DNA from 4 places in the Aliidiomarina minuta genome. Region 3 is predicted to be linked to each of the others. Evidence: predicted binding sites of a transcription regulator. Region 3 holds the regulator's gene; each other region holds the start of a gene.
The links. Region 3 encodes MetJ, which represses methionine synthesis genes. Its sites were predicted from a motif close to TAGACGTCTAGACGTCTA; they were not measured.
Positions count from the first base shown of each region.

Region 1: metK (methionine adenosyltransferase) is a predicted target of MetJ. The motif match lies at 2,999-3,016, and genes of this name have one in related genera.
Region 2: msrA (peptide-methionine (S)-S-oxide reductase MsrA) is a predicted target of MetJ. The motif match lies at 2,102-2,119, and genes of this name have one in related genera.
Region 4: metB (cystathionine gamma-synthase) is a predicted target of MetJ. The motif match lies at 4,061-4,078, and genes of this name have one in related genera.

Region 1 is NZ_PIPL01000002.1:57,839-65,250, reverse strand. It holds gene epd (erythrose-4-phosphate dehydrogenase) at 1-843, opposite strand, end outside; gene tkt (transketolase) at 844-2,835, opposite strand; gene metK (methionine adenosyltransferase) at 3,101-4,246, shown strand; gene rsmE (16S rRNA (uracil(1498)-N(3))-methyltransferase) at 4,251-4,979, shown strand; gene gshB (glutathione synthase) at 5,036-5,980, shown strand; gene CWE09_RS10555 (YqgE/AlgH family protein) at 6,054-6,611, shown strand; gene ruvX (Holliday junction resolvase RuvX) at 6,625-7,047, shown strand; gene CWE09_RS10545 (hypothetical protein) at 7,129-7,412, shown strand, end outside.
Region 2 is NZ_PIPL01000001.1:1,459,893-1,467,304, forward strand. It holds gene CWE09_RS06965 (RodZ domain-containing protein) at 1-227, opposite strand, end outside; gene rlmN (dual-specificity RNA methyltransferase RlmN) at 295-1,419, opposite strand; gene ndk (nucleoside-diphosphate kinase) at 1,530-1,961, opposite strand; gene msrA (peptide-methionine (S)-S-oxide reductase MsrA) at 2,195-2,713, shown strand; gene CWE09_RS06985 (IscS subfamily cysteine desulfurase) at 2,721-3,890, opposite strand; gene trmJ (tRNA (cytosine(32)/uridine(32)-2'-O)-methyltransferase TrmJ) at 3,894-4,619, opposite strand; gene suhB (inositol-1-monophosphatase) at 4,763-5,566, shown strand; gene CWE09_RS07000 (DUF3545 family protein) at 6,606-6,776, shown strand; gene ung (uracil-DNA glycosylase) at 6,778-7,412, opposite strand, start outside.
Region 3 is NZ_PIPL01000003.1:55,675-63,086, reverse strand. It holds gene CWE09_RS12005 (glycosyltransferase) at 1-332, opposite strand, end outside; gene rpmE (50S ribosomal protein L31) at 528-740, shown strand; gene CWE09_RS11995 (class I SAM-dependent methyltransferase) at 787-1,770, opposite strand; gene CWE09_RS11990 (malic enzyme-like NAD(P)-binding protein) at 2,002-3,246, shown strand; gene gloA (lactoylglutathione lyase) at 3,313-3,876, opposite strand; gene metJ (met regulon transcriptional regulator MetJ) at 3,890-4,219, opposite strand; gene metL (bifunctional aspartate kinase/homoserine dehydrogenase II) at 4,395-6,842, shown strand; gene CWE09_RS11970 (penicillin-binding protein 1A) at 6,839-7,412, opposite strand, start outside.
Region 4 is NZ_PIPL01000004.1:12,856-20,267, reverse strand. It holds gene CWE09_RS13325 (type III pantothenate kinase) at 1-73, opposite strand, end outside; gene birA (bifunctional biotin--[acetyl-CoA-carboxylase] ligase/biotin operon repressor BirA) at 70-1,074, opposite strand; gene murB (UDP-N-acetylmuramate dehydrogenase) at 1,071-2,063, opposite strand; gene CWE09_RS13310 (cytochrome b) at 2,247-2,801, shown strand; gene CWE09_RS13305 (YceI family protein) at 2,798-3,370, shown strand; gene CWE09_RS13300 (YaeQ family protein) at 3,419-3,955, opposite strand; gene metB (cystathionine gamma-synthase) at 4,148-5,320, shown strand; gene metE (5-methyltetrahydropteroyltriglutamate--homocysteine S-methyltransferase) at 5,358-7,412, shown strand, end outside.

The DNA of each region.
Region 1 (7,412 bases), on a different contig from region 3:
GGTGTATCCAAGCACAGCGCGTAATTCTGACTGTGTAGCACGCTGAATAGCCTGGTTCACCGCATTGATATCAACTGCATTTTGCAAGGTTACACTTAAGTCCATGGCAGTCACGTTCGTGGTTGGAACCCGCACTGCAATCGCCTCAAAGCGGCCGGCAAACTTCGGTAAGATACGTTCAATACCACGCGCCAGCCGGGTATCTACCGGAATAATCGATTGCGAAGCCGCCCGCGCCAAGCGCAAATTATCATGATACGCATCAATCACCGCCTGGTCGTTCATCGCTGAGTGAATAGTCGTAATAGTCCCACTGTCTACACCAAAAGCGTCATCCAGCACTTTAATCACGGGCACTATGCAGTTCGTGGTACAGGAACCATTGGAGACAATCCGGTGACTCTGTTTTAAGTCTTGCTCATTGATGCCCTGAATTACCGTAAAATCCACATCCGGATCAGCGGGGTGGGAAAAAAGCACTTTACCTGCCCCCGCTGCCAAATGCTTTTCTGCATCCTGTCGGCTGCCATATACACCAGTACAGTCCAGAACTATATCAACACCAAGCTCAGCCCAGGGTAGTTTTTCCGGCTCGGCCTGTTGCAATAGCTGAATGCAGTCATCGCCCAGGTAAAGCTTACCTTCAACCGCCCTTACAGGAACTGAAAAACGTCCATGGGTGGAGTCGTATTGCATTAAATGGGCTACACCTTCAGCGGACGCAAGCTCATTCACCGCCACCACTTCAATACGATCCCGGTAACCGGATTCGTATAACGCACGGAGCACACTGCGGCCGATGCGCCCAAGGCCGTTAATAGCAATACGCACTGGAGTTGTCATTTATAAATTCCGGGCCTTTTCCACCACCGCTTCAACGGTGAAACCAAAGTATTTAAATAATTCATCTGCAGGCGCTGATTCACCAAAGGTAGTCATACCAATTACAGCGCCGTCCAGACCCACATATTTTTGCCAGTAATCGGCAATACCGGCTTCAATCGCCACACGCCGGCGTACTGATTTGGGCAATACCTGTTGCTGGTAAGCTTCGCTTTGAGCGTCAAATACCGATGTGCTTGGCATAGAAACTACGCGCACCTTCTCGCCCTGCTCGCTCAGTTTCTGCGCTGCCTGCATAGCCAGTTCTACTTCCGAACCGGTGGCAATCAGAATCAGCTCAGGTTCAGCTGCAAAGTCTTTCAATACATAACCGCCACGGGCAATATCAGCCAGCTGTTGCGCGTCACGTTGCTGTGGTTCAAGACCCTGACGGGTAAAGACCAGTGCTGTTGGCCCTTCACGACGTTCAATGGCCGCGCGCCAGCTCACCGCTGACTCAACCTGGTCACAAGGGCGCCAGGTATCCAGATTAGGGGTCAAACGCAGGCTTGATAGTTGCTCAACTGGCTGGTGTGTCGGGCCGTCTTCGCCTAAACCAATAGAATCATGGGTATAGACAAAAATTGCCGGCTGTTTCATTAACGAAGCCATGCGCACTGCGTTACGTGCATATTCCATGAACATCAGGAAAGTTGCGCCGTAAGGAATAAAACCACCATGCAAAGCAATGCCATTCATAATAGCGGACATGCCGAACTCGCGCACACCGTAGTAAATATAATTACCACTGCTGTCCTGCTGAGTTAATGGTTTAGATTGATCCCAGATTGTCAGATTAGAACCTGCCAGGTCAGCCGAACCGCCCAGTAACTCAGGTAATGCAGGACCAAAGGCATTCAATGCCTGTTGCGAGGCTTTACGGGTGGCTACTTTTTCCGGGTTCGCCTGGAGCTTTTCAACATAAGCCTGCGCCAGCTGTTCCCAGTTGGCCGGCAAGTCGCCACTTAACCGTCTTTTCAGTTCAGCGGCCAGTTCCGGGTGCGCGGCTTCATACGCAGTGAACTTCTGATCCCACTGCTGTTCCAGAGTCGCGCCTTTGTCTTTTGCTGACCACTGGCTGTATACGTCGTCAGGGATTTCAAAAGCGCCGTATTCCCAGCCCAGTTCCTTGCGCGCCAGTACAATTTCATCATCACCCAAAGGAGCACCATGACTGCTTTCACTGCCCTGTTTGTTCGGAGCACCAAAACCGATCACGGTTTTGCAGCAAATCATGGTAGGTCGCTTAGTTTCTTTGCGCGCCAGCTCAATCGCCTGTTTCACCGCGTCAGAGTCATGCCCGTCAACATCCGCAATGACATGCCAGCCGTAACTTTCAAAACGCTTGACGGTATCGTCGGTAAACCAGCCTTCAACGTCGCCATCAATAGAAATACCGTTGTCATCATAAAAAGCAATCAGTTTGCCCAGGCCTAAGGTGCCGGCCAGTGAACATACTTCATGAGAAATACCTTCCATCAGGCAACCATCGCCCAGGAACGTATAAGTATGGTGGTCGATAACATCGTGTCCCGGCTTATTAAACTGAGCAGCCAGTACCTTCTCCGCAATTGCCATACCTACTGCATTGCTAAGGCCCTGCCCCAAGGGTCCGGTGGTAGTTTCAACACCGGGTGTGTAACCGTACTCAGGATGTCCGGGAGTTTTTGAGTGTAGCTGACGAAAATTCTTTAATTCACTAATATCCAGGTCATAACCGCTCAGGTGCAGCAACGAATAAATCAGCATAGAGCCATGGCCATTGGACAATACGAAGCGGTCGCGGTTTGCCCAATCTGGATTTTGCGGGTTATGCTGCAGGTAGTCACGCCACAGAACTTCAGCGATATCGGCCATGCCCATAGGGGCGCCGGGGTGGCCTGATTTGGCTTGTTGGACCGCATCCATGCTTAAAGCACGAATGGCGTTGGCGAGATGACGACGTTGCGACATGAAACACTCCTGATAATGACGGGTAATCAATTATTAATGTATAAATACAATAGATGCCGGGCGCTCTCGAACTGACGAATTGACGAAAGGCAGTGATCTGACCGGAGGCCTGCGCGCGTATTGTCCACAATTAAAGCCACGCACGCAAATTTACAGCTGAGATCAGACTTATAGACGTCTAAAGTTGGATTTCTCAGCGCTTTTTAGCTAAAGTATCGCGGCTTCCTGCACCATTAACATACCAACTTAGAGAGTATACTTGTTTATGGCACAACACCTGTTTACATCTGAATCTGTTTCCGAAGGCCACCCAGACAAAATTGCTGATCAGATATCTGACGCAGTACTGGACGCTATCCTGGCTACAGACCCGAAAGCTCGGGTTGCTTGTGAAACCTATGTCAAAACAGGCATGGTCCTGGTTGGTGGGGAAATTAATACCCACGCCTGGGTCGATGTGGAAGACCTGGTGCGTACGACCGTGCGCAAAATAGGCTACACCAATTCGGAGATGGGTTTTGACGCAGGCAGTTGCGCGGTTTTAAACGCGATAGGCAAACAATCCGCTGATATTAACCAGGGCGTTGACCGCGGCAACCCTGAAGAACAGGGTGCCGGAGATCAGGGACTAATGTTTGGTTATGCTTCCGATGAAACTGAAGCTTTAATGCCTGCGCCTATCACTTATGCCCATAAACTGGTGCAGCGCCAGGCTGAAGTCAGACGCAGCTCCTTGCCCTGGCTACGCCCCGATGCCAAAAGCCAGCTATCTTTTATTTATGAAGATGGCAAACCTATAGGCATTGATGCGGTAGTGCTTTCCACCCAGCACGCTGAAGAATATAGCCTGAAACAGGTTCAGGAAGCGGTCATGGAAACCATTATCAAACCCGTCCTCCCAGAAGAATGGCTGCGTCCCGATACCAAGTACCATATAAATCCGACCGGCAAGTTCGTCATTGGGGGTCCTATGGGTGACTGTGGCCTGACGGGCCGCAAAATTATTGTCGATACTTATGGCGGCATGGCACGTCATGGTGGCGGTGCCTTCTCGGGTAAAGACCCTTCTAAAGTGGACCGTAGTGCTGCATATGCTGCTCGTTATGTGGCGAAAAATTTAGTCGCTGCAGGCCTGGCTAAACGCTGTGAATTGCAGGTTTCCTATGCCATTGGTGTGGCACAACCAACCTCCATTAGCATTGAAACCTTTGGTACCAGTCGGTACGACGAAGAGACCTTAATTAAGCTGGTACGTCAGCATTTTGATCTACGCCCCTATGGTTTAATTAAAATGCTCGATCTGGAGCGCCCTATTTACCTGGAAACCGCCGCCTACGGCCACTTTGGTCGCGATCAGTTCCCGTGGGAAAAAACTGACAAAGCGGAAGCTTTGCGAGCGGCTATAAAATAACCGCATGCGTATACCTCGCATTTATCATTCCGCCGCACTAACATCAGGCATGCACACAGAGCTGCATCCTGACGCGGCTAATCATGTGGCGCGGGTGCTGCGGTTAAGCGAAGGTGCCGAACTTGAACTTTTTTGCGGAGACGACCACGCCTACCAGGCAGTCATTACCCAGGCCAGCAAAAAACACGTGCAGGTAAAAATTATCGAGGCCACAGCGGCAAGTACTGAGTCTCCCCTGCAGATACACCTGGCGCAGGGGATCTCGCGCGGTGACCGAATGGATTTCACCTTGCAAAAGTCGGTGGAGCTAGGCGTAGCCAGTATTACTCCACTGTTTACAGAACGCTGTGGTGTTAAGTTGCAGGGCGAACGGCTGCAAAAGAAAATTCAGCAATGGCAGAAAATTGTGATCAGTGCCTGCGAGCAAAGCGGACGCAATAAAGTCCCCGAAGTACGGCCAGCCATATCCTTGCAAGACTATTTAAGTAACCCTGAGCGTCCGCTAACCCTGACCCTGGAACCCAGCGCGGCGCACTCTTTGAAAACCGTGTCTGTTGCTCAGCAGTTGTCTTTATTAGTAGGCCCTGAAGGCGGTTTTTCTCCGCACGAAGTAGAAGCAACTCATCAACAAGGCTGCACTCCTGTTCATCTGGGACCGCGAGTCTTACGCACCGAAACGGCAGCACTAACCGCGCTGGCAGCCTTGCAGGCGAATCACGGTGACCTGATTTAATACACCGTGGTACACTGCAGCCAGTCTATCTTTTCTACTTTAATAAAGAGGCCGTCATGCAAGTTGGCATTATTATGGATCCCATTTCCAGCGTTAAAACTTATAAAGACACTAGTTTTCGCCTGGCTTTAGAAGCTCAAAACCGTGGTTATGACGTTTTATACATGGAAATGGCGGATCTTTACATGAAAGGCGGCGAGCCGATGGCGCGAGTCCAGCCTCTTAGCGTTCGCGATCAAACAGAAGATTTCTATGACCTTGGCCAGGAATCTCATATCAAGCTGGGATCGCTGGATATTATTCTAATGCGCAAAGACCCCCCCTTTGATATGGAATATATTTACGCTACCCATATGCTGGAGCTGGCTGAGCTTGCCGGTGCGAAAGTCGCTAATAAGCCGCAAAGCCTGCGTGACTGTAGCGAAAAATTATTTACCGCCTGGTTCCCGGACAGCATACCGGCAACTATCGTCACCCGCAGTGCAGAGCAGATCCGGGCTTTTCATGCGGAACATAAAGACATTATTTTAAAACCACTGGACGGCATGGGCGGCGCTTCCATTTTTCGCGTTGATAACCAGGGCAATAACCTGGGAGTTATCATTGAGACTCTGACCGAGCATGGGCAACGTTTTGCCATGGTGCAGGAATACCTACCCGCCATTAAAGAAGGCGATAAACGCATTATCCTGATCAATGGTGAAGCGGTGCCCTATTCACTGGCTCGTGTTCCTTCTGCCGGTGAAACCCGTGGTAACCTGGCCGCCGGTGGCACTGGCCGTCCGCAGCCGTTGAGCGAGAGTGACTGGAAACTAGCAAAACGGGTCGGGCCGGTTTTAAAAGAAAAAGGTCTTTATCTGGTGGGGCTGGATGTTATTGGCGATTGCATTACCGAAATCAATGTCACCAGCCCGACCTGTATGCGCGAGATCGAAGACGCTTACTCGATCAATATTGCTGGTATGCTATTTGACGCTATTACTCAGGATTTTAGTCTTTAAAAATTGACTTTTAACCTCCATATTCAAAGTATAATGGGTTAAAGCAAGCGGTTAAAGCAGGGGATCTAAGGTTATGAACAGCCTACAAAATCATTTTTTAGTTGCTATGCCAGGCCTGGACGACCCTTTCTTTGAGCGTTCGGTCACTTATATTTGCGAGCACAACGACGAAGGCGCTATGGGGCTTATTGTCAATCAGCCAGCGGAGATGTCGATTCCAGCGCTGCTTAAGCAAATTGAAATTAAAATTCCCGCCGACGCGTCTCTGGAGCGTTCGCTAGTCTACTCAGGAGGCCCTGTAGGTACTGACCGCGGTTTTGTCCTGCATCCACCGCAGGAAGGCTGGCGTAGTAGCCTGCAATTAAGCGACGACATCATGGTCACCACCTCTAAAGATATTTTGCAGTCTTTAGGGTCCAGTCAGGCACCGCATAAATTTTTATTAACCTTAGGTTATGCTGGCTGGGATGCTGGGCAGCTGGAAGAGGAAATAGCCAACAATAATTGGCTTACCATTCCTGCTGAAGCAGATGTTTTATTTGATACACCAAGCGCAGATCGCTGGCAAAAAGCGGCCGAGAAGCTAGGCATAGATATCTGGCAACTAGCTCCAGATGCCGGCCACGCCTGATGAGTAAACAAGGATGAGTAAGCAAGAAGGTTGTGTTCTGGGCTTTGATTTTGGCACCCGTAGCATTGGCGTAGCCGTTGGCCAGTCAGTAACCGGCACCGCTTCACCACTTGCCGCTTTAGCAGCAAAAGATGGCATTCCGGACTGGTTTCAACTGGAAAAGTTACTACAAACCTGGCAACCCGAATTATGTGTTATCGGGCTACCATTAAACATGGATGGCAGCGAGCAGCCTTTAACGGTTCGCTCGCGTAAGTTTGGTAACCGTTTACATGGCCGTTTTGGCGTCGCTATCAGCTTTCAGGATGAGCGGTTAACAACGGTCAGTGCTAAGGAAACTCTGTTCAGCCAGGGAGGCTTCAAAAACCTGAGCAAAGAGAAAATAGACAGCGCTTCGGCCTGCCTGATTTTGGAAGATTACTTTACTTACCGCTAAGTTCGCTAAACTTTGCTTGGCTGAATGACTCTATTTCGTTATATTTAGGCATTATTCAGATTGTTATATGAGGGCAACCCATTGTTCGGAAATGAAGAACCATTTACAGTCACCGGAAATACCATCACTTTAACGGATGAAAACAAGCGCTTACTGCTGGTTACTCCAGCGCGCTACGACAACATCCTTGTGTCCCGGTATAGCGTAGAGCTGACAGATATCGAACCGAAAAGACGCCCGAGCGTGAAAAATGTTCTGTTAAGCGAACTTTTTAAACGCGATAAAACCTTTTTCTTCATCAAGGCAGGTGGTGTGGAGTATCAGATCGATCTTAAATACACGGACAGTCCTATTTCTGAAGTGAA
Region 2 (7,412 bases), on a different contig from region 3:
AAATACCCCCGGGTAAAAGTACCAGCGACATATTTACTAAATCGGTCATGCTCAAGATCTTCGACAATCTGCACTCGCAAACGCAAACGCTCAGCGACCTGTTTAGTGGTCAACTGCATCTCATCCCGGGCAGCCAGTAACATCTGACCTGGCGTTGGCAAATCTGACTGCTCTTTGTTCTCGTTCTCTGTGTTCTCGTTCACTGTGCTTTGTTCCGTATCCGTCATGCTAGCTCGGTCCCCGGTAAGTTTCCGGCGCAACAATAATGACCTCGCTTATGCTTGGCCGGTCTCGCTACACCGATTTGACAGCGATGGACTGTTTTTGTTGTTGTTTTTTTAACAGCCGTTTTGTGCGGTCAACCACGTCTCCGACTAATTGACCACAGGCGGCGTCAATATCATCGCCCCGTGTTTTTCTAACCATAACGGTATAACCATGCTGCATCAATACTTTTGCGAAACGATCGATACGCGAATTACTGGACCGTCCGTATGGTGACTGCGGAAATGGGTTAAATGGTATCAGGTTAATTTTAGCCGGGGTCCCTTCCAGACAGCGTGCTAGCGCGTGTGCCTGGTCGGTAGAATCGTTAATATGGTCCAGCATGACATATTCAACCGTGACTTTATGCTGAGCTTTGGACATCTCAACATAACGCTTAGCAGAAGCTAAAAATTCTTTAATCGGGTACTTTTTATTGACCGGCACTATTTCATTACGCAGCTCGTCGTCCGGCGCATGCAACGAAATAGCCAACGCCACATCGATACGCTCACGCAGCATATCCAAAGCGGGTACCACGCCCGAGGTGCTTAATGTTACACGACGCTTAGATAAGCCATAAGCCAAATCGTCCAGCATCAATTCCATCGCTGGCACTACGTTCTGAATGTTGAGTAACGGCTCACCCATGCCCATCATCACTACATTGGTTACCGGTTTAACATTGGTTTTGCCTACCGGGCCCAACAACTGGTTTACCCGCCATACCTGGCCAATGATTTCAGAAACTTTCAGGTTACGGTTAAAGCCCTGGTAGCCTGTCGAGCAGAAGGTACATGCCAGTGCACAGCCAACCTGAGAAGATACACACAAAGTCGCCCGGTCGTCTTCGGGAATCCATACCGCTTCTACTTCCTGACCATCCAGCAATTCCATAGCAAACTTAATAGTGCCATCGGTAGACTGTTGTTGAAGCTTGATTTCAGGCGCCCGAATTTCGGCGATATCGCTGAGTTTCTGGCGCAGTACTTTATTCAGGTTGGTCATTTGCTCAAAGTCATCGACGCAAAAATGATACAACCATTTCATCACCTGCTCAGCACGAAATTTCTTTTCGCCTAATTCAGCAAAAAAGTCATACATGCCCTGCCGGTTTAAATCTAACAGATTAATTTTCTGCGTTGCGGTTGTCATACTTTACCTCCGATGCCTTGCTATAAATCTTTGCAGGCTATATTCAGCCAAAAAAGGGGCGCAGTTCGGCCCCTTTTTTAGCTATAAGACCGCCTGCAGCGGTCTTAGTTTTACCGTGTGCGTGAGCAAACTTCTTCGTCAGTGAAGAAATAACTGATTTCACGCGCTGCTGATTCCACAGCATCTGAACCATGTACGGCGTTTTCGTCGATAGTTTCAGCATAGTCAGCACGCAAAGTACCGGCAGCTGCTTCTGCAGGGTTAGTTGCACCCATGATTTCGCGATTCTTACGTACCGCGTCTTCACCTTCCAGCACCATCACTACGATTGGACCAGAAGTCATAAATTCCACTAAAGCGCCAAAGAAAGGACGTTCGCTGTGTTCTGCGTAAAAACCTTCCGCCTGTTCTTTGCTCAGGTGCATCATTTTTTGTGCCACGATGCGCAAATCTGCAGATTCAAAACGGTTTACGATAGCGCCAATTACGTTTTTCGCTACTGCGTCCGGTTTGATAATAGACAGGGTACGTTCCAAAGCCATGCTGTTACTCCGATTCTGTATAAAGTGTTGTCTGTTAACACAAGTCTTAAAGTCGCGCGAATTATACGCGATCTGAGCACTAATTCCCAATAAAACTTTATTACAAGGGGGCTTTTCAAAGCAGAAAACATGATCTATTATAGACGTCTATACGCCCAGTGGCATTGAGGTAATTATATGTCGGTAACAAACACTGAAAAATCAGTAGAAACCCGGTCAACCAGGTAGCTACCTTGGGTGGCGGTTGTTTCTGGTGTCTTGAATCTGCATTCGCGCAGGTTGAAGGCATCATTCAGGCCGAATCCGGATATGCCGGAGGCCATGTTGCAAACCCGACTTACCAGGATATCTGCACCGGCGAATCGGGCCATGCCGAAGTCGTGCGCCTGACTTATGATCCTCAGCTGATTAACTATCGTGATATTCTGGAAATTTATTTTTCATTGCATGATCCTACCCAACTTGACCGTCAGGGCAATGACATTGGCCCTCAGTATCGCTCAGTGATATTTTTTCATAACGATGAGCAGTGCAATCAGGCGGCTTCTATTATTGCTGAAATGAGCGCCGACAACACCTGGCCTGAACCTGTCGTCACAGCCGTTGAAGAAGTAAGCAATTACTATCCAGCAGAGGCTTACCATCGTAGCTATTATGAAAATAATAGTCAGCAACCTTATTGCGCTATGGTAGTAGGCCCTAAACTGGCAAAGTTCAAACAGAATTTCGCCAACCGCCTGAAAAGCAGTTAAGCAGGTTTTACCCTGGCAACGCCTTCGACATGGCCCGAAGTGGACCGATGGCGTTGCGCACATGCTCGATAGCCGCTTTCACATCCTCTTCCGTGGTAAAGCGGCCCAGGCTAAAACGCACCGATGCATGGGCCTGTTGATCACTTAGTCCCATTGCCCGCAGTACGTAAGAAGGCTCCATGCTGGCGGAATTACAGGCCGAACCGGTAGATACCGCCAGGTTGTTAAGTGCCAGCAGCAACGACTCGCCATCCACTTCTTTAAAACCAACATTCAGAATCCCCGGCGCCCGCTGCTGTTCGCTACCATTCACAAATACACCTTCGATCCCACTAAGGCCCTGCCATAGGCTCTCGCGCAGTTGCAGCAGAATTTTACTTTCCTGCTTCAGTTCTGCGTGAGCTATGCGTGCCGCTTCGCCAAGGCCGGCTATCTGGTGCGTCGCCATAGTACCTGAACGCATACCTCTTTCATGGCCGCCACCATGCATCTGCGCATGCAGGCGAACTCTGGGCTTACGTCGCACATAAAGCGCGCCCACACCTTTAGGGCCATATATTTTATGCCCCGAAAGCGATAGCAGGTCGACACCAAGCTGCTCCACATCGACATCTATTTTAGCCACGCTTTGTGCTGCATCGACATGCAGCAGGACATTCTTTTCACGACACAGGTTGCTGATTGCCGGAATATCCTGAATAACACCCGTTTCATTATTGACGTGCATCACGCTGACCAGAATAGTATCCGGCCGTATAGCATCGCGCAGTTCCTGCAGCGACAACAAACCTTCTTCATCCACACTCAGATAGGTCACTGCGAAACCACGGCGTTCCAGATCAGCGCAGCTATCCAGTACTGCCTTGTGTTCGGTTTGCACAGTAATGATGTGCTTGCCCTGCTCCTGATAAAATTCAGCCACGCCTTTCAACGCCAGATTGTCTGACTCTGTCGCACCGGATGTGAAAACAATTTCGCGAGGGTCAGCATTGAGCAATTCAGCAACCTGTGCACGGGCTTCATCTACCGCCTCTTCAGCCTGCCAGCCATAACGATGAGAACGCGAGGCCGGGTTGCCAAAAATGCCATCCATTGTCAGAAATTGCATCATTTTCTCGGCTACCCGCGGGTCAACCGGTGTAGTAGCCGCATAATCGAGATAAATAAGCTTGTTCATCAGCTACTCCTTATCCATCCGTTTATCAAATGAAGTCAGCATGCCGCGTAGAATATTCAGTTCATTCTCTTCTGGACGCGCCCGGTTAAACATACGACGAAGCTTATTCATAACCAGTCCCGGATGCTGACGTACAATAAATCCCGAATCTGTCAGGCTCTTCTCAAGATGGACAAAAAAACGTTCCAGATTTTCGCCATTTGGATACTCCGGCAACTCAATCGATTGCGGCTGTTCTTCAAGCTCCAGCCAGGCGGTTCGAATTTCATAACTCAGAGTCTGCACGGCCATGGCCAGATTCAAGGAGCTGTACTCCGGATTCGCCGGAATATGCACATGAAACTGGCTCATTTGTAGCTCTTCATTGGTCAGGCCACTGTTTTCGCGGCCAAATACCAAAGCTACCTTAGCTGCCTTGCCTTCCTGTACTGCTTTAGCGCCAGCTTCCCGTGGACTAAGCATAGGCCAGTCCAGCGTGCGGTTACGCGCGCTCGTTGCCAGTACCAAAGGACAATCCGCAATCGCTTCCTGCAAAGTGTCCACGGTGTGTGCCGCCGCCAAAATATCGGTAGCACCTGCCGCCAGTGCAGACGCATGACTTTGCGGGCTCTCCACCGGGTCCACTAACACCAGATCTGTTAACCCCATGGTCTTCATAGCACGCGCCGCAGAGCCTATATTGCCCTGATGGGAAGTGTTCACCAAAACGATACGAATATTGTCTAACATCAGTAGTCTCTGCAGCTATAAATCGGCCGCAAATTCTAACACAGGCCAACGCAGCCGTCATTTGTGTTTGCTTACCATAGCCCTTTTAGCTTATAATCGCGGCGAAATTTTCACCGTTCTTTAGCAACTAAAAAGGTAATCACATGCATCCGATGCTTAACATCGCGGTGCGCGCTGCGCGCGCGGCCGGAAAAGTTATCATGAAATCAATGGCTCAGGCCGAGCAACTCACCATTGAGAGCAAAGGTCAGCACGATTACGTGACCAATGTTGATCATGCCGCAGAAGCCATCATTATCGACACAATTCGCAAATCTTACCCGGATCATTCAATCCTTGCCGAAGAATCCGGCGAGCAAATTGGTCGTGACAGTGATTACCAATGGGTTATTGATCCAATTGATGGCACCGCCAATTTCATGCGCGGTATTCCTCATTTTTGCGTATCTATTGCCTTAGTTGTCAAAGGGCAGGTTCAACAGGCTGTTATTTACGATCCTGTACGCGATGAGCTCTTCACTGCAGGTCGTGGCAGCGGCGCTCAATTAAACGGCTACCGCGTACGCGTGGGTCGTGCCAAAGAACTCGACGGCACCTTGCTGGCAACCGGTTTCCCTTTCCGTATGAAGCATATACTGCCCCACTACCAGGAAGTCTTTAACAAGTTCTTCACTCAGGTCGCTGACGTGCGCCGTATGGGTTCAGCTGCGCTGGATCTTGCTTATGTCGCCTGTGGTCGTTATGACGGCTACTGGGAAGCGGGCCTGCAAAAATGGGACACCATGGCTGGTGACCTGCTGGTACGTGAAGCAGGTGGCATGATCACCGACTTCGGTGGCGGCCACAATCACCTGAAATCGGGTAACATAGTTGCCGGCAACCCTAAAGTATTGCAAGCCATGGTCAGCCAGATGCGTCCGCTGCTACCTAAAGGCTTACAAAATTAATTCGTAGGGCAGGCTCCGCCTGCCGTTCAGCCCCGGCGGCGTATTCAACATCCCTCGGCAGGTAAAACCTGCCCTACCTGACATTAGCAATCCCTCGTAGGGCAGGCTCCGCCTGCCGTTCAGCCCCGGCGGCGTATTCAACACCCCACGGCAGGTAAAACCTGCCCTACCTGACCTTATCAGTCCCTCGTAGGGCAGGCTTGGCCTGCCGTTCAGGCCCGGCGACGTATTCAACATCCCTCGGCAGGTAAAACCTGCCCTACCTGACATTACCAATCCCTCGTAGGGCAGGCTACGCCTGCCGCTCAGGCCCAGCGGCGTATTCAACATCCCTCGGCAGGTAAAACCTGCCCTACCTGACATTACCAATCCCTCGTAGGGCAGGCTACGCCTGCCGTTCAGGCCCGGCGGCGTATTCAACATCCCTCGGCAGGTAAAACCTGCCCTACCTGACATTACCAATCCCTCGTAGGGCAGGCTCGGCCTGCCGTTCAGGCCCGGCGGCGTATTCAACATCCCTCGGCAGGTAAAACCTGCCCTACCTGACATTACCAATCCCTCGTAGGGCAGGCTCCGCCTGCCGTTCAGCCCCGGCGGCGTATTCAACATCCCTCGGCAGGTAAAACCTGCCCTACCTGACATTACCAATCCCTCGTAGGGCAGGCTCCGCCTGCCGTTCAGGCCCGGCGACGTATTCAACATCCCTCGGCAGGTAAAACCTGCCCTACCTGACATTACCAATCCCTCGTAGGGCAGGCTCGGCCTGCCGTGGTAGCAATCCGCATGCACCATGCACCGTTCGAAAACGCAATTTCCTCCACATTATATATGCTTGCGTCAGATACCAGACGGAACAATGCATCGAAGAACCCCATGGTTTCCAAGGCAGGCTGAGCCTGCCCTACCGGAAAAACGGCATGAAAAACAATCATCAATGTTAATACAATGGTAATAAAACTATTTTACTCTGTATAAAGTTATGGTAAAACGTAAAGGCGCTGATATTTTTGTTAATGAGTCGTAGACAGGGGGAACACCCATGGACCATTCAGAAGAACTAAATAATGTAGCAGAAAAAACCAGCAAATCACGCGGCAGCAAACGCAAGTGGCGTGAAATAGAAGTTCTTAAAGAGCGTCATCGCTTACGTAAGGAGCTCATGGACATCGACCATTGCTTTGATTGCGAATTAGAAGAACTCGAACTTTAAGTCACAACGCCAGCTTTTGCTGGCGTTGCTGTTTATCACTATCGTTAATAGCTGTCCAATCGACAGGCGGGCGTTTCTGTTGCTGTAAAAACTGATTCGCTTTACTGAAGTGATGACAATTGAAAAATCCCCGATGAGCTGACAGCGGCGAGGGATGCACGCTATGCAACACCAGATGGCGAGGGTCGTTAATGACCTCACCTTTTTGTTGTGCATGTTTACCCCAAAGCAAAAATACCAGCGGTTGCGGATGCTGGTTAAGCTTTTCCATCACCTTTGTTGTAAAGGTCTCCCATCCCCATTTTGCATGACTATGCGCTTTACTGTCCTGTACAGTTAATACAGTGTTCAGTAACAACACGCCCTGCTCTGCCCAGCGCTCCAGGCAGCCATGAGGAGGGCTGACAAAACCTTCTATGTCCAGCTCCAGTGCTTTATAAATATTGCGCAACGAAGGTGGCACCTTAATATCCGGTGGTACCGAAAACGCCAGTCCATGTGCCTGCCCTGGCTGGTGGTAAGGGTCCTGCCCCAAAATAACTACTTTAACCGTTTCAAAAGGGGTTTTGTTAAACGCAGTAAACACCTTATCCCTCGGCGGATAAACTGGAACAGCGCCACTGCGGGCTTGTTCCA
Region 3 (7,412 bases):
TTTGAAAAGACTTTATAAATCGAGCGATAATTCTCCTCACCACCATCGCTTACCGCATTGCCAGCAGAAATCAGGAAGTCAGCGTCACTTTCGTTAATCATGGGGATAATCTGGGTGCCAAAGGTGCGCACTGAATTATTTACATTACCCACCACTGCAAAACTAAAGTTATCCTGGGTAGCCACATGACTTTCGATCTGCTTTACATGAGCAGACTGGGACATATCGTATTCAGGCGTAGAAAAGTTCAGGTACAGCCAGAAGGCCGCCAACAGGACAATAAAAGCAATAACTAAGTAATAAAAAAGCTTTAACCCAACCCTGGACTGCATAACTTAAATTCCGTAATTCGTTTATATTCGCCTACTATTAAACCAAGAGTAGTCATAAAATGACTCCAGCAAAAGCACGGCTTGATCCTTAGCCCGCTTCAAGGTAAAATCCGGCGCTCTTTTAACCAAGCTTGTTACGTATGGTGTTCGTGGAAAGCACGGATGGCGATGCGGCCTATTATTGAGGTAACCCCAATGAAAGAAGGTATTCATCCTAAGTACGAAAGCATCCAGGTGACCTGCTCATGTGGTCACGCGTTTGAAACACGTTCAACTCGTTGTGAAGATTTGCACGTAGACGTATGCTCTGAATGTCACCCATTCTACACTGGTAAGCAGAAAGTTCTGGATACTGGTGGTCGTGTTGATCGCTTTAAGAAGCGTTTTGGTGCACTTAAATCTAAGTAATCCAAATATCAATACGAAAAAAGGTTGCCATTGGCAACCTTTTTTTTTATGACTTTTTAACTTCTACAGTCCAGGCGAATTCATCGCCATCTACTTCAAACTTCTGATGCGAAGCTTCCGCACCCGATTTTTTCACTGCTTCCAGCAGTTCTTTTACTGCTTTTTCGTCCCAAGCGGCCTTTAACTGATCCGCCAATCGCAACTGATGAGACATCAATGCGTCATAGTGGCCGCCCAAAAGCTGCAACCGTTCTTCAATATTGTTCTTATCCAATCGGGAAACCGTCTCCGCAACTCGGGACGTAATATCATGTACCCAAACTTGCTGGTCTTCTTTACTAAATTTATCGTGCAACTGCCCCATAATCCAACTGGTAGTTCGAGTGGTCGTGTTACCGAAATTACTCTTTGCCCATTCTTCGTAGTTATTTGTATTTTGATTCAGCCACTGACCCGCGATTCGAATCAACAGGTCAGCCTGCATAAACAAAGGAGTCTGAAGTAACGCATATTCGTAAACATTGTTACCAACAGCAGAGTCTTTTACCAGCGACGAAGATTTGTTGTGACCCATTATCACCAGCTGTCCGCCCGGCTTAAGTACACGCATAATTTCTTTCAAAGCAGCGTTTTTCTCTGCATATTCAAATGCGAACTGGCTGACTACCAGGTCAACAGACGCATCATCAAATGGTAGCTTTTCCATCGGAGTTTCTGTATGAAAACTAATGTCTGCCAACTTATCCAGCATTTCTTTGTCATCACTGAACACCTGTTTCGGGTCAATAACCGCAGCGTCAGCAGCGTGCACATCAAGATTCAACTTTTCCGTTTTGCCATATTCGCTGACTAAAACGGCCAGAGCACCATTACCGCTTCCAACATCCAGTACAGAGGCGCCTTTCGGCAAATTCGCAAAATGTTGCAGCCAAAAGTCATTGACCTCCCCAGCATATCCACGTTTGGCTTCCCCTTCAGCAAAACTGCTAAGCGAAGGCACGTTATTCCAATATAAACTCCAATGTTTCATACAACTTTTATTCCACGAGTTATGAGCACACAGCGCACTTTATAAAAAGTCGCTACTCTACGAAGGTTAATTAAATGTAACTAGGCATACACCTTAACCGTCAATACTGGCTGCGCGCAAGTAGCGGCGCACAAAATCTGTCAGGAGGTAAGATTTGTCTTGCGCGCAAAAGTCGCTAAACTCTGAAGTCGCATCTTCTCACGATCCAAACATCAACTGCAGGTTTTATATATGTCAGACTTTCGTCAGCAAGCGCTTGATTACCATGCATTACCCTTTCCAGGAAAAATCAGCATCGAGCTGACTACTTCAGCAGAGACCAGTAAAGACCTGGCTTTAGCCTACAGCCCTGGAGTTGCTGAACCTGTCAGAGCTATCGCGGAAAATCCGGAAGATGTCTACAAGTACACAGCAAAAGGCAACATGGTTGCCGTGATCAGCAATGGGACTGCCATTCTGGGTTTAGGTAATCTGGGGCCGCTGGCTTCTAAACCGGTGATGGAAGGGAAAGCTTTATTATTCAAGCGCTTTGCAGGTCTGGATTCGATCGATATTGAAGTGAAACACCGCACTACCCAGGACTTTATTAACACAGTAGCTAGCATTGCTGACACCTTTGGCGGTATCAACCTGGAAGACATTAAAGCTCCGGAATGCTTTGAAATTGAACAGGCACTGATTGAACGCTGTGACGTGCCAGTATTTCATGATGACCAGCATGGCACCGCCATAGTAACAGCTGCGGGGCTGCTCAATGCTCTTGAAGTTCAGGGTAAAAACATAGCCGAAGCGCAAATAGTTTGCATGGGAGCGGGCGCCGCAGCTATCGCCTGTATGGAGTTATTGATTAAGTGTGGGGCCCAGCGCGAACATATTTACATGCTCGACTCAAAAGGCGTTATTCATACCCGCCGCGATGATTTAAATCAGTACAAACAGTTGTTTGCCAACAATACAGATAAACGCACCCTGACCGATGTAATCACCGGTGCAGATATCTTTATCGGAGTGTCTGGTCCGAACCTGTTCAGCCCTGAAAACCTGTCATTAATGGCACCTAACCCCATTGTGTTTGCCTGCTCCAATCCGGACCCGGAAATTAAACCTGAGCTCGCCTTAGCTACCCGTGATGATTTAATTATGGCAACAGGTCGCTCAGATTATCCCAATCAGGTCAATAACGTGCTTTGCTTCCCTTTTATTTTCCGTGGTGCACTGGATGTCAGGGCCAGCGCTATTAACGATGAAATGAAGCTTGCAGCCGTGGAGGCAATCCGGACACTGGCTAAAGAGCCGGTCTCTGAAGCCGTAATGCAGGCGGCGGGGGTTGATAAACTTCAGTTTGGCAGTGACTATATTATTCCTAAACCAATGGACCCGCGGCTGTGCAGCCGGGTCGCTAAAGCGGTAGCGGAAGCTGCCGTGCGCTCAGGTGTAGCGCGTATTGAATTACCCAAGAATTACATGCAGGAATAAATATACAAAAATAAAACTGAATATTAAAAAGGCTGCCTATGACGGGCAGCCTTTTCTATTCAGTGTTTACTCATCTTCAACCAACAGACCTTCCAGGCCTTCGCCCATGCCAGCAGGAGCAAAAATTTCGATCCAGTAACCATCGGGATCCTGAATGAACGCCAGGTTATTCATCTTACCGTCTTCAGGTCGCTTCACAAAGCTGACACCCAGGGAATCAAAGCGCTCACAGGCCGCTTTCAAGTCCGGTACCGCAAACCCAATGTGACCAAAACCTTTAGGTTCCTGATTCCCATTATGGTACTGCAGGTCTTCTTTATCTTCGTCGCCCCAGTTATGGGTGAGCTCCAGCATAGCCGGCCGACCAAATGTCTGCTCTAGCCGTTGCTCTGAATCTGATGACCAGTTCTCCAGTTTCTCAGATGGAATTGCGGCAAGAAAATAGAGGGTGAATTTCATTTCCGCAAAGGCAAGTTTTTTAACCAGTGTCATGCCCAGAACCCGGCTATAAAAGTCGAGGCTGCGTTCCGGATCTTTAATCCGTAGCATGGTCTGATTAAATACATACTCATCGGTTGCGCTGTCACGAGCTTCACAAAGCCCGGCAGCTTTTTCAAAATGACGACTCATTTCAGGCTCCTAGTTAATCTTCTTCTCCATATAAATCATCAGGGCCTATTTCTATTCCCCGCTCGGCCAGCACTTCACGCACGCTCGCCGGGATTTTATGAGGATTATCTTTACGCAAATCGTCATCTGCAGGCAGCGGCTGACCGGTAAAAGCGTGCAGAAATGCCTCACACAGCAATTCACTGTTGGTGGCGTGCCGCAGGTTGTTCACCTGGCGTCGGGTGCGCTCGTCAGTCAGTACCTTGAGTACCCGCATCGGAATAGATACCGTTACTTTCTTAACTTGCTCGCTTTTTTTACCATGTTCCGCATACGGATAGATGTAATCACCATTCCATTGCATGAGTAGACCTCTTGTTGGGATATAGTTCGCCAAAGGCGACAATAGTTATAAGCTTATGACAAACCAATTATCGCTTTTTTTAGCCTCTTTGGCCATCTAAACTTCTATTTACTTGCCACTTTAGTTATGCTCTGCGACACATTACTATTTTCGATACATTATGTAGGCGCAGTACATGACAAACAACTCTTCTATCCCTGCTGAGCGCATTCAAACCATTGCCGACCAGGTTCAGGTGCATAAGTTTGGCGGCAGTAGCTTGGCCGATGCGTACTGCTATCGACGTGTTGCCCGTATCGTGACTGAATATGCTGGCGCCAGCGACCTGGTTGTGGTGTCTGCTGCAGGCGATACCACTAACCGTATTCTGGCCATTCTTGATGCCCGTCATACTCAACCAGAATATGCACCGGTGTTACTCCAGGCGCTGAAAAGTTATCAACAGGGTTTGATTGAAGAATTATTGTCCGGTCGCCAGCAAGAACAATTATTCGAGTTATCGGAAGGCGACTTTCGTCGCCTGCAAAGCTGGCTTATCGGCGATGAAGAGATTCCTCAGGCAGAACTCTGCGCGTATGGTGAGCTCTGGTCATCGCGGTTGTTGGCGACTTTGCTGCAAAAACAAGGCACACGCGCGGACTGGATAGACAGTCGCGACTTCCTGAGTGCTGACGATGCGGCTGAGCCTATTATCGATACCTCCAGTAGCCGAGAGAAACTCATCCAGCGTATCGCGCCACATTCTGGTACCCGCTTTATAGTGACCGGATTTATCTGTGCCGAGCGGGATACCGGCCGCACCCTGCTACTGGGCCGTAACGGCAGTGATTACTCTGCGACCTTAATCGGCAGTCTGATTGACGTAAAACAGGTCACTATCTGGAAAGATGTCGCGGGAGTTTATTCCGCTGATCCACGCAAAGTTGAGCGTGTCGTCAGCCTGCCTTCACTGGACTGGGCCGAAGCCGAAGAACTGGCGCGTCTGGGGAGCCCGGTTTTACACCCCAGAACTTTCCAGCCGGTGAACCGTGAACGCATGATCATTAACGTGCGTTCCAGCTTAAAAGTGGAGAACCAACAAACCCGTATTGGCCAGTATGATTTTACCGAAGCCCAGGCCAAAGTGCTGACTTCGCTTCAGGATGTAGTTCTGTATAGCATTCCGTTAAGCCAGCAGGGCGTAATCAGAAACTTTGAAGCCATGAACCTGACGCCGCTGGTTAGCTGGTCAGAAAGCGAATCGGCAGAGAAATTCTATGCTTTTCACCAAAACCACCTGCAGTTTATTCAACAATGGCTGGCTGCCAAAGATGCCGAACATCATGTACACGAAGTCAGTGGTTACAGCATGGTGGCGCTGGTCGGTGCGCGCATCGCTGAAAGCAAGCAATATGCAGTGCTTAAGCGGGAAGTAGAAGAGCAGAGCCTGCGTCATTTTATGCTGGCGGACAATAAAAACTCAGCAATAGCGCTTTTAGGACAAAAACTCGACCAACGCCTGTTAAACCGCCTGCATAGTCTGCTATTCAACTTCCGCCGTAGCATCGGCATTCTGGTCTTGGGCCGTGGCAATATCGGCAGCGAGTGGATCAGCCTTTTCCGCCAGCAGCGTGACCGCCTGAATGAAAACGTGGATGTCCGTATTATGGGCATAGCCAACTCAAAACGTCTGTGGCTTGACTACGGCGGCGTCGACCTGCAGGACTGGACTGATAATTTTGACCGGCTGGCACGCCCGTATGTGTTAACTGAATTATTACGTGAACTACCCAACGCGCCTTTTGACGAACTGGTGGTGATGGACTTAACAGATGCTCGTGAAGTCGCTCGCCTGTACCCAAGCTTTTTTGCCAATGGCATGCACATAATCAGTGCCAATAAGCGTGCTGGAGCAGCGGAAGAAGCTTTGTACCGCGAAATCAGAACCATCCAGCACGAATACAAGCGCGAATGGCTTTACAACACTACCGTTGGTGCCGGTTTGCCGCTGAACTATGCCATTAACGACTTAATGAATTCCGGCGACAAAATCCGCAGTATCGCCGGCATATTTTCCGGCACCATGAGCTGGTTGTTCGAGAACTTCGACGGCAGCATGCCTTTCAGTGACCTGGTCCGCCAGGCCAGAGAGCAGGGCTTTACTGAACCCGACCCACGAGAGGACCTGTCCTGCCATGACATAGTCCGCAAACTCTTAATTGTCGCTCGGGACATCGGTGCTCAACTGGATTGGCAGGACGTCGAAGTGTCCGGTCTGGTTCCCTGGCAGTTACAAACCGTCAGCCAGAGTGAGTTTCTGGAACGTCTGGATGAACTGGACGAACCTATGCAGAAGCTTAGACAAGACGCTCAGGACGAGGGCAAAGTACCCCGTCTGATGGCGAGTTTCTCAGTTGAAGAAGGGCGCAGTTATGCCCGTGTTGGCATCGAGTTCATTCCAGAGGGCGACATGCTGGCAAACCTGATCCCAGGCGAGAATATTTTTGTTATTCACAGCGACTGGTATCAGGAAATGCCATTGGTAATTAGCGGCCCAGGTGCCGGTCGCCACGTGACTGCCGGCGGCGTACAGTCTGATCTGCATCAGTTACTGGGCCACCTCGCCGCGCAGCAGAGCCATTAACGAAATAGTTCGTCATCGTCATCTTCAAACAAACGTGGCGAACTGTCTTCCTGCTCCACAAACTGGGTTGGTTCGGTACCACGCACAAAGTATTCAAAACGACTGGTGTAGCCAGACTGATTACTTAGCAACCCTGTGTCTTCATCGATTCGCACCGAGACCATGTCTGTAGGCAGCTCCAGAGGTTCAGACGGGAAGTCTTCGAGTGCGCTACGCATAAATTCGATCCAACCTGGTAACGCCGTTGTCGCACCGGCTTCTGAACCAACAATAGGTTGCCTGTTGCGGCCCAGGTTCGAATTCAGAGTAGTGCGCCCCAGCGCATTTTCTACATTATCGAAACCAACCCAGGTAGCCGCTACGATACCCGTTGAATAACCCACAAACCAGGTGTCACGAACATCGTTAGTAGTACCCGTTTTGCCCGCAATATTTTGATTCCGCAGGTTCTGAGCACGCCAGCCAGTGCCATTCCAGCCAGTCTGATTAGGCCAGCTCCCGCCGCCCCAAATCGCTGAGTTTAACCCTTCGGTAATCAGAAACGCAGTTTGTTCAGATATAACACGCGGT
Region 4 (7,412 bases), on a different contig from region 3:
CAATGAAATTCAGCTCCTGTTCCAACAATGCAGCTAATTTCCAGCGCGTATTGCCAATCTCCAGCAAAATCATAACGCAGCTCTCAAACTTATTTCCCCGCCAAAATAACTTTTTAGTTTGCCTTCCTGGCGCACCAGTAATGCGCCATTCTCATCAATACCTTCCGCGACTCCCTGCTGCTCATGCTGTCCCAATAACAAGCGCACCGGCTGCATATAAAAATGATCCAGCTCGCGCCAATCCTTAATCAGGTTCTGTAGTCCGTTGGCATCATAATTCAGCAGTGCCTCACGACAACCATTAATCAAATGAGCAGCCCAGACATGGCGACGTACAGGACCCTCAATATGACTTTGCACATCAGTAAAAGCCTGCTCAATTTCGCTTTTATGACGATCCGGCATTTTAATATTAAGCCCGATACCTATTAACGCATGTCCTTCACCGGCAGGCTGTCCCTCCAGCTCAATCAGAATGCCAGCAATTTTTGAGCCCTGGACATAAACATCATTAGGCCACTTCACGCTTACGCCTGCGATGCCCTGTCGCTGCAGCATCTGCGCAAGACAAACACCAATAGCCACGCTTAGCCCCAGTGCTCCGTTTAAACCCTGCGATAAAGGCCAGTACATGGACATATATAAATTGGCTCCGAAAGGAGAAAGCCAGGCCTTTCCCCGGCGCCCACGCCCCGCGGTCTGCATTTCAGCAATCACCGCGGTGCCAGGTGCAAGTGTTCTCCTGTTTTGCTGGGCTTCCTGCAGTAACCCTCTTAAGTCGTCATTTGTAGAACCGGTAATACGGCGCAGAGACAAAGGTGCTGGTAGAGAACTATCCCGAAGAGCATCTTGTAATTTCTCGCTATTCAGTAATTCCAGTGGCTCCGCCAGTTTATAACCTCGCCCCTGTACCCGAAAAATATCCAGATTCAACTTATCCAGACTGGCTATGCGTTTATGAATTGCGCTACGGCTGATTTGCAATCGTTCTGCCAATTGCTGGCCTGAGTGGAACTCGCCATCGGCCAGGGTTTCAATCAGAGTATTTTCAATATGCTGCGTACTTGATTTCATAAGCTGAGTAGCCCCTTCTCCCCAAGTAGGCGCACCTCAGGACTCAAATGAACTGCAAATTTTTTATTTACTTCCTGACGCACTCGCTGTGCCAACTGCAATACATCATCTCCAGTCGCCTCGCCCCTGTTTACCAGAACCAAAGCCTGTTTCTGGTGCACACCGGCGCCACCAAACGAGCAGGTTTTCAGTCCAGCCTGATCAATAAGCCACCCGGCTGCCAGTTTAATCTGAGACTCGTTAATACGGAAGTACGGTATATCCGGATACTCCTTTAACAGCTGCTCTAAATGACTCTCATCTACTACTGGATTTTTAAAAAAACTGCCCGCGTTAGGTATCTGCCGGGGATCAGGTAGTTTGTTTTGACGTACTTCGATCACCTTCTGCATCACCTGGCTGGCGTCACTACGAACAGGCAAGCCCTGTAAATCAGGGTACTCGAGAACCGGAGCCCAATCTTTAGGCAAACTCAGGTGAACCGCTGTAATAAACCAACTGGCATGCTCAACTTTTTTAAAGATACTGTCCCGATAGGCGAACTGACAATCCGCAGCGGCAAGATGAAAACTTCTGTGCTCAGCCAAATCATAGACATCTACCTGAGTAACAAAGCGTGAAATTTCTACACCATATGCGCCTATGTTCTGTACTGGTGCCGCTCCCACACTTCCCGGAATCAACGCCAGATTCTCTAAACCTGGGATTCCCTGTCGAACTGTCCTGGTTACCCATTCATGCCAGTTTTCACCACTGGCAATGCAAAGCTCATAACTATCATCTGTTTCGCTAATTTCCCCTCCAGACAAACAGTTATGAATCAACTGTCCCGCATAATTCTGCGTGAAGACCGTATTGCTTCCGGCACCCAGAATCCAGCTATCCTTTGTCCAGACAATCTTCTCCAGGTCACTTAGCTTTTTTATGGCCAGATAGTCGCTGGCCTCAGCCTTTAAAGCAAAACTGTGTTTATTATGCAATGCTGTCATTCGAAACCGCATATAAATGGGAAATAATATAATGGCATTTTACCTGAAGCTACGCACGATTGCTGCAAGGGCCTGACAGACTAAACGTTCTATTTTTTAGGTCGTTTAATCCGCTAAATAGCAATTTTAGTTTTTATTTATTGATATATTATTAATACAAGCAACAAATCAGGATCTTAACTTATGATACGCAATACCCGGCAGCGCTACGGACTGATGTCTGCTGCTATACATTGGCTTACAGCGATTACCGTTATTGCCCTGTTCGCACTTGGCTGGTGGATGTTGACGTTAACTTATTACGATACCTGGTATCGCCTGGGCCCATGGTGGCATAAATCTTTTGGTATCAGTTTGTTAATGCTGACTCTGTTCAGAGTTTTTTGGATGCTGATTAATCCAAAACCTAAAGCCCTGGGTAGTCAACTGGAAAAGGCAGGAGCAAAACTTGGCCACCTTCTACTTTACCTTTTGCTGTTCACCGTAATGATTAGCGGTTATCTGATCTCGACTGCAGATGGCCGTTCGATATCCGTATTTGATTGGTTCAGTGTACCCGCACTTATAACGGGCATTCCCTATCAAGAGGATATCGCAGGCGAAGTACACTGGTACGCCGCCTGTGCCCTGATGATACTGGCTGCTGGTCACGCCCTGATGGCATTAAAGCACCAGTTTATTGATAAACACCCAACTTTAACTCGTATGTTTACTATTAATCCGGAGAAAAAATCATGAAAAAGACAATTCTTGCAGCTGCACTGGCAGCAACCATGACAGCACCAGCAGCCTTTGCTAACGAGTATGTAATTGATACCGAAGGTGCTCATGCTTTTGTACAGTTTAAAATCAGCCACCTTGGTTACAGCTACCTGCTGGGTCGCTTTAACACCTTTGAAGGTTCCTTTTATTATGACGAAGCTAACCCAGAAAATGCTTCGGTAAACGTCACCATAGACACCCGCAGCGTAGACAGTAATCACGCTGAACGTGACCGTCACCTGCGTAGCGACGACTTTCTTAATGTAGATGAGAATCCACAAGCCACTTTCCAAAGCACAGGTTTTGAACCTGATGGAAATGGCGGTGGTTTATTGACTGGTGACTTCACCCTGAATGGCGTAACTCACAGCATCGACTTCCCGATTACTCAGGTGGGTGCCGGTGAAGATCCATGGGGCGAAATGCGTCGTGGCTTTGAAGGCACCTTAAGCTTCACATTAGCCGATTATGACATTACTTATAATCTGGGCCCGGATGCAGAAGATATCGAAATTTACCTGTCTATTGAAGGCATTCGCCAGTAAACACTGGGGTATGTAAGAAACCACTGGGACTCAATCCCAGTGGTTTTTTTATGGCTGCAGTATTACTTCCAGCGGTAATTCAATCTGTTCATCCGCGTCACTCACGTACAGTACGCCATCCGTCAACATTAACCCCCAATGCAGGTTTCGGCTAAGCATAGAAGCGAGCTGAGCATGGGCTTCTTCAGGTAACGCCAGAATAGTCAGATTACTTAAGTGAGTCACTTTAGACGCCACTTTTTCTTTCCATATACGGACATTTCCATACGCCAGCACTGACACCAGCGGCGCTTTGCGGCTGCTTTTTATAATACGTTCAGCATCTGGCTGTCCTACATCCACCCAGTGTTCAATTTGCCCGTCCAGGCTAAGCTGCCATAAAGCCGCTTCGTTGACCTCCGAGAGCCCGCGCCCAAATGCCAGGTGCTCATGATAAAACAGCCCCAGTGCGATAATTCTGGATGTCAGCCGCAACTCAGTCTCTGACGGATGCCGCGCTACTGTCACTTTCACCGATTCATACACACCCCGATCCACATCGGAAATATCCAAACTTACTTTATAGGGGGTTGCCTGCAAGGCCATAACTTTCCTTAATTCAGATAAACCTGCTACATCCGGCGTTTATCCTGATGTTTTGGCTATTTTAACACTCACTGTTGATAGCCGATATATAAATAAAAACCCATTTAGACGTCTAAACGTCTTGACGGCTAGAGATCTAAAGTGTATTTTTTCCTCATCATGTGTTTAAGCACATTAGAACGGGAGAAGAGCATGACTCAACATCAGACAACTAAAGCAGTTCGCGCCGGTATTGATAGCGATAGCCAATATAATGCAGTGGTACCGCCACTGTACCTGTCTTCAAATTATCGTTTTCACGATATCGATACTCCAGCCGAGTATGACTACACACGCTCTGGTAACCCCACCCGGGATCTGCTCAGTGCTGCCATCGCTGATCTTGAAGGCGGTGAACTGGGAGTCATTACTGCCAGTGGCATGGGCGCAGTTACTTTAATACTGCAGTTATTAAAGCCCGGTGACTTACTAGTGGTTCCTCATGATTGCTACGGTGGTTCCTGGCGTTTATTTGATGCGCTGGCTAAACGTCAGTCATTTGAACTCCTGGTCATTAACCAGGCAGACCCTGAGCAATTGGCAAAAGCTTTAGCGCTCAAGCCTCGTCTGATTTGGATTGAAACACCTTCTAACCCACTACTCCGCCTGGTGGATATCGCGCACGTTTGCAGTAAGGCCAGGGCTGTGGGTGCCCTCACACTGGTCGACAATACTTTTTTATCGCCACTGGGTCAGCAGCCTCTCAAACTGGGCGCTGATCTGGTTCTGCATTCAACCACCAAGTATCTCAACGGGCACTCCGACGTAGTGGGTGGTGCGGTAGTCGCCAAAGACGCTGAATTGGGAGAACAACTCAAATGGTGGGCCAACGTGATTGGTATCACAGGTGCTCCTTTTGATGCTTTTTTGACGCTACGGGGAATTCGCACTCTGGCCGCACGTTTCACTCTGCATGAGCAGAATGCCCATAGCCTGGTGCACTGGCTGCAACAACAAAGCGAGGTAGTGAACATTCACTACCCGGGTCTTGAATCACACCCGGATCATGCCCTGGCAAAACGCCAACAGCATAGTTTTGGCGCCATGTTCAGTATCGAACTCGATGCCAGCGTTGAGGCTATTAAGGAATTTGTCAGTCATCTGCAGTTATTTTCATTAGCTGAGTCACTTGGCGGTGTAGAGAGCCTGATCGCGGTTCCAGCCACCATGACGCATGCATCGATGTCAGCAGAAGCCCGTCGCAACGCAGGCATCAAAGACACTTTATTACGTATTTCCGTCGGCATTGAAAACGCTGCCGATCTTATCAATGACTTTCGCCATGCATGGCCTGCTTTGCAGCGCAAAGCAGCCATCGCGGTCTAGTCGCTTTTTTTAATTTACTACTTTCAGGGGTTTTATCATGGCAATTACACATACTTTAGGCTTCCCACGCATAGGCCGTAAACGCGAACTCAAATTCGCACTTGAGAAATACTGGGCCGGAGAGTCCAATGAAAGCGAGTTACAAAGCGTTGCCAGTGAAGTGCGCAAGTTCAACTGGCAGGCTCAGTCAGAATTAAATTTGATTTCTGCAGGTGACTTCAGTTTCTACGATCATGTTCTGGATACAGCGGTGCGCTTAGGCATTACACCTGAGCGTTTCCAACAGGACGAACCGGCCATTACTACCTACTTCAGACAGGCCCGTGGGCGTGCTCCGGGAGGAACTGATGTTCCTGCACTGGAGATGACTAAATGGTTTAACACCAACTATCATTATCTGGTTCCCGAGTTAAGCGAAGGGCAGAGCTTCAACCTGAACATTGACGACCAGCTGCAGCAGATTCGCGACGCTAAAGCCACAGGCAAACCCGTCAAACCTGTACTGTTAGGCCCGGTTTCATTTTTAGCCTTGTCGAAACAACGGGACGGCGATGAACAGACGTTAAAACATCTGCCCGCATTACTTAAAAGCTATTTGTTATGGCTGAATGCGCTGGCAGCAGAAGGCATTGTCTGGGTGCAAATCGATGAACCTATTTTAGTCACAGAACTGGATGCCGACTGGCAGTGCGCTATCAACCAGGCCTATCAGTCTCTGGGGTCACTGCAAAAAATAAAAATATTGCTCACCACCTACTTCGGTACTTTGGGAGCCAATCAGGATTTGGTTGCGGAGTTACCCGTAGCCGGGCTGCATGTTGATGCGGTAGCAGGAAGCGAAGGGTTAGAGGCTATCAATAATGTCTGGCCCGAGCATAAAGTACTGTCCGTTGGCATCGTCAATGGCCGTAATATCTGGCGTACCGACTTGCGCAAAGCAGTTGATACTCTGCTTCCTATTGCTGAGCGTCGCGGTGATTTCTTATGGGTAGCTACCAGTTGTTCTTTGCTGCACAGCCCTATTGATCTCGAGCTGGAAGACAGCCTGGATACAGAGCTCAAGTCATGGCTGGCATTTGCGGTACAGAAAGTAAATGAAGTTAAGCTCATCGCACAGGCCATCAACCTGGGTATTGAAAGCATAGAGCAGGAACTCCAGGAGTCGGACAAAGCAGTTGCTTCACGGCAGACTTCAGGCCGCATTCACAACCCGGGTGTCAGTCAGCGCATTACCGCTATCAGTGACGCCGATAGCAGCCGCAGCAGCGGTTACAGTGTTCGCGCCGCGCAGCAGCGCAAGCATTTAGAGCTACCTTTATATCCAACCACGACTATAGGCTCTTTCCCTCAAACAGGCTCCATTCGTCATTTACGCCGTGAATGGCGGGGTGGTCGTTTATCAGAACAAGACTACCGGGATGCTATCAGTAAAGAAATCGCCCAGGTTATTCATGAGCAGGAAGAGCTCGGGCTCGACGTATTAGTGCATGGTGAAGCGGAACGTAATGACATGGTCGAATACTTTGGCGAGTTGCTGGAAGGTTTTGCTTTCACCCGCTTTGGTTGGGTACAAAGTTATGGTTCACGTTGCGTTAAACCTCCGGTTATCTTTGGTGACGTCTATCGCAGCAAGCCCCTTACCGTGGAATGGATCCGCTTTGCCCAGGAACTGACCGATAAACCCGTCAAAGGCATGTTAACAGGCCCGGTCACTATTTTAGGCTGGTCCTTCCCTCGTGACGATATCAGCACTGCGACCATTGCTCAGCAAATTGCCCTGGCGCTACGCGATGAAGTTGCTGACCTGGAAAAAGCCGGTATTAAAATCATCCAAATTGATGAACCTGCTTTTCGTGAACTGCTGCCTTTAAAAATTAGTGAGCAAAAAGCCTATTTCGACTGGGCTGTACAAGCTTTCCGGTTAGCTTCTGCGGGTGCTCAGGATAACACTCAAATCCATACCCATATGTGTTACTCGGAATTTAACGCCATTATTGATGCTATTGCGGATCTGGATGCGGACGTCATCACCATAGAGACCTCGCGCAGCGCCAGCGAGCTGCTGGATGTGTTCCGTGAATACCACTACCCG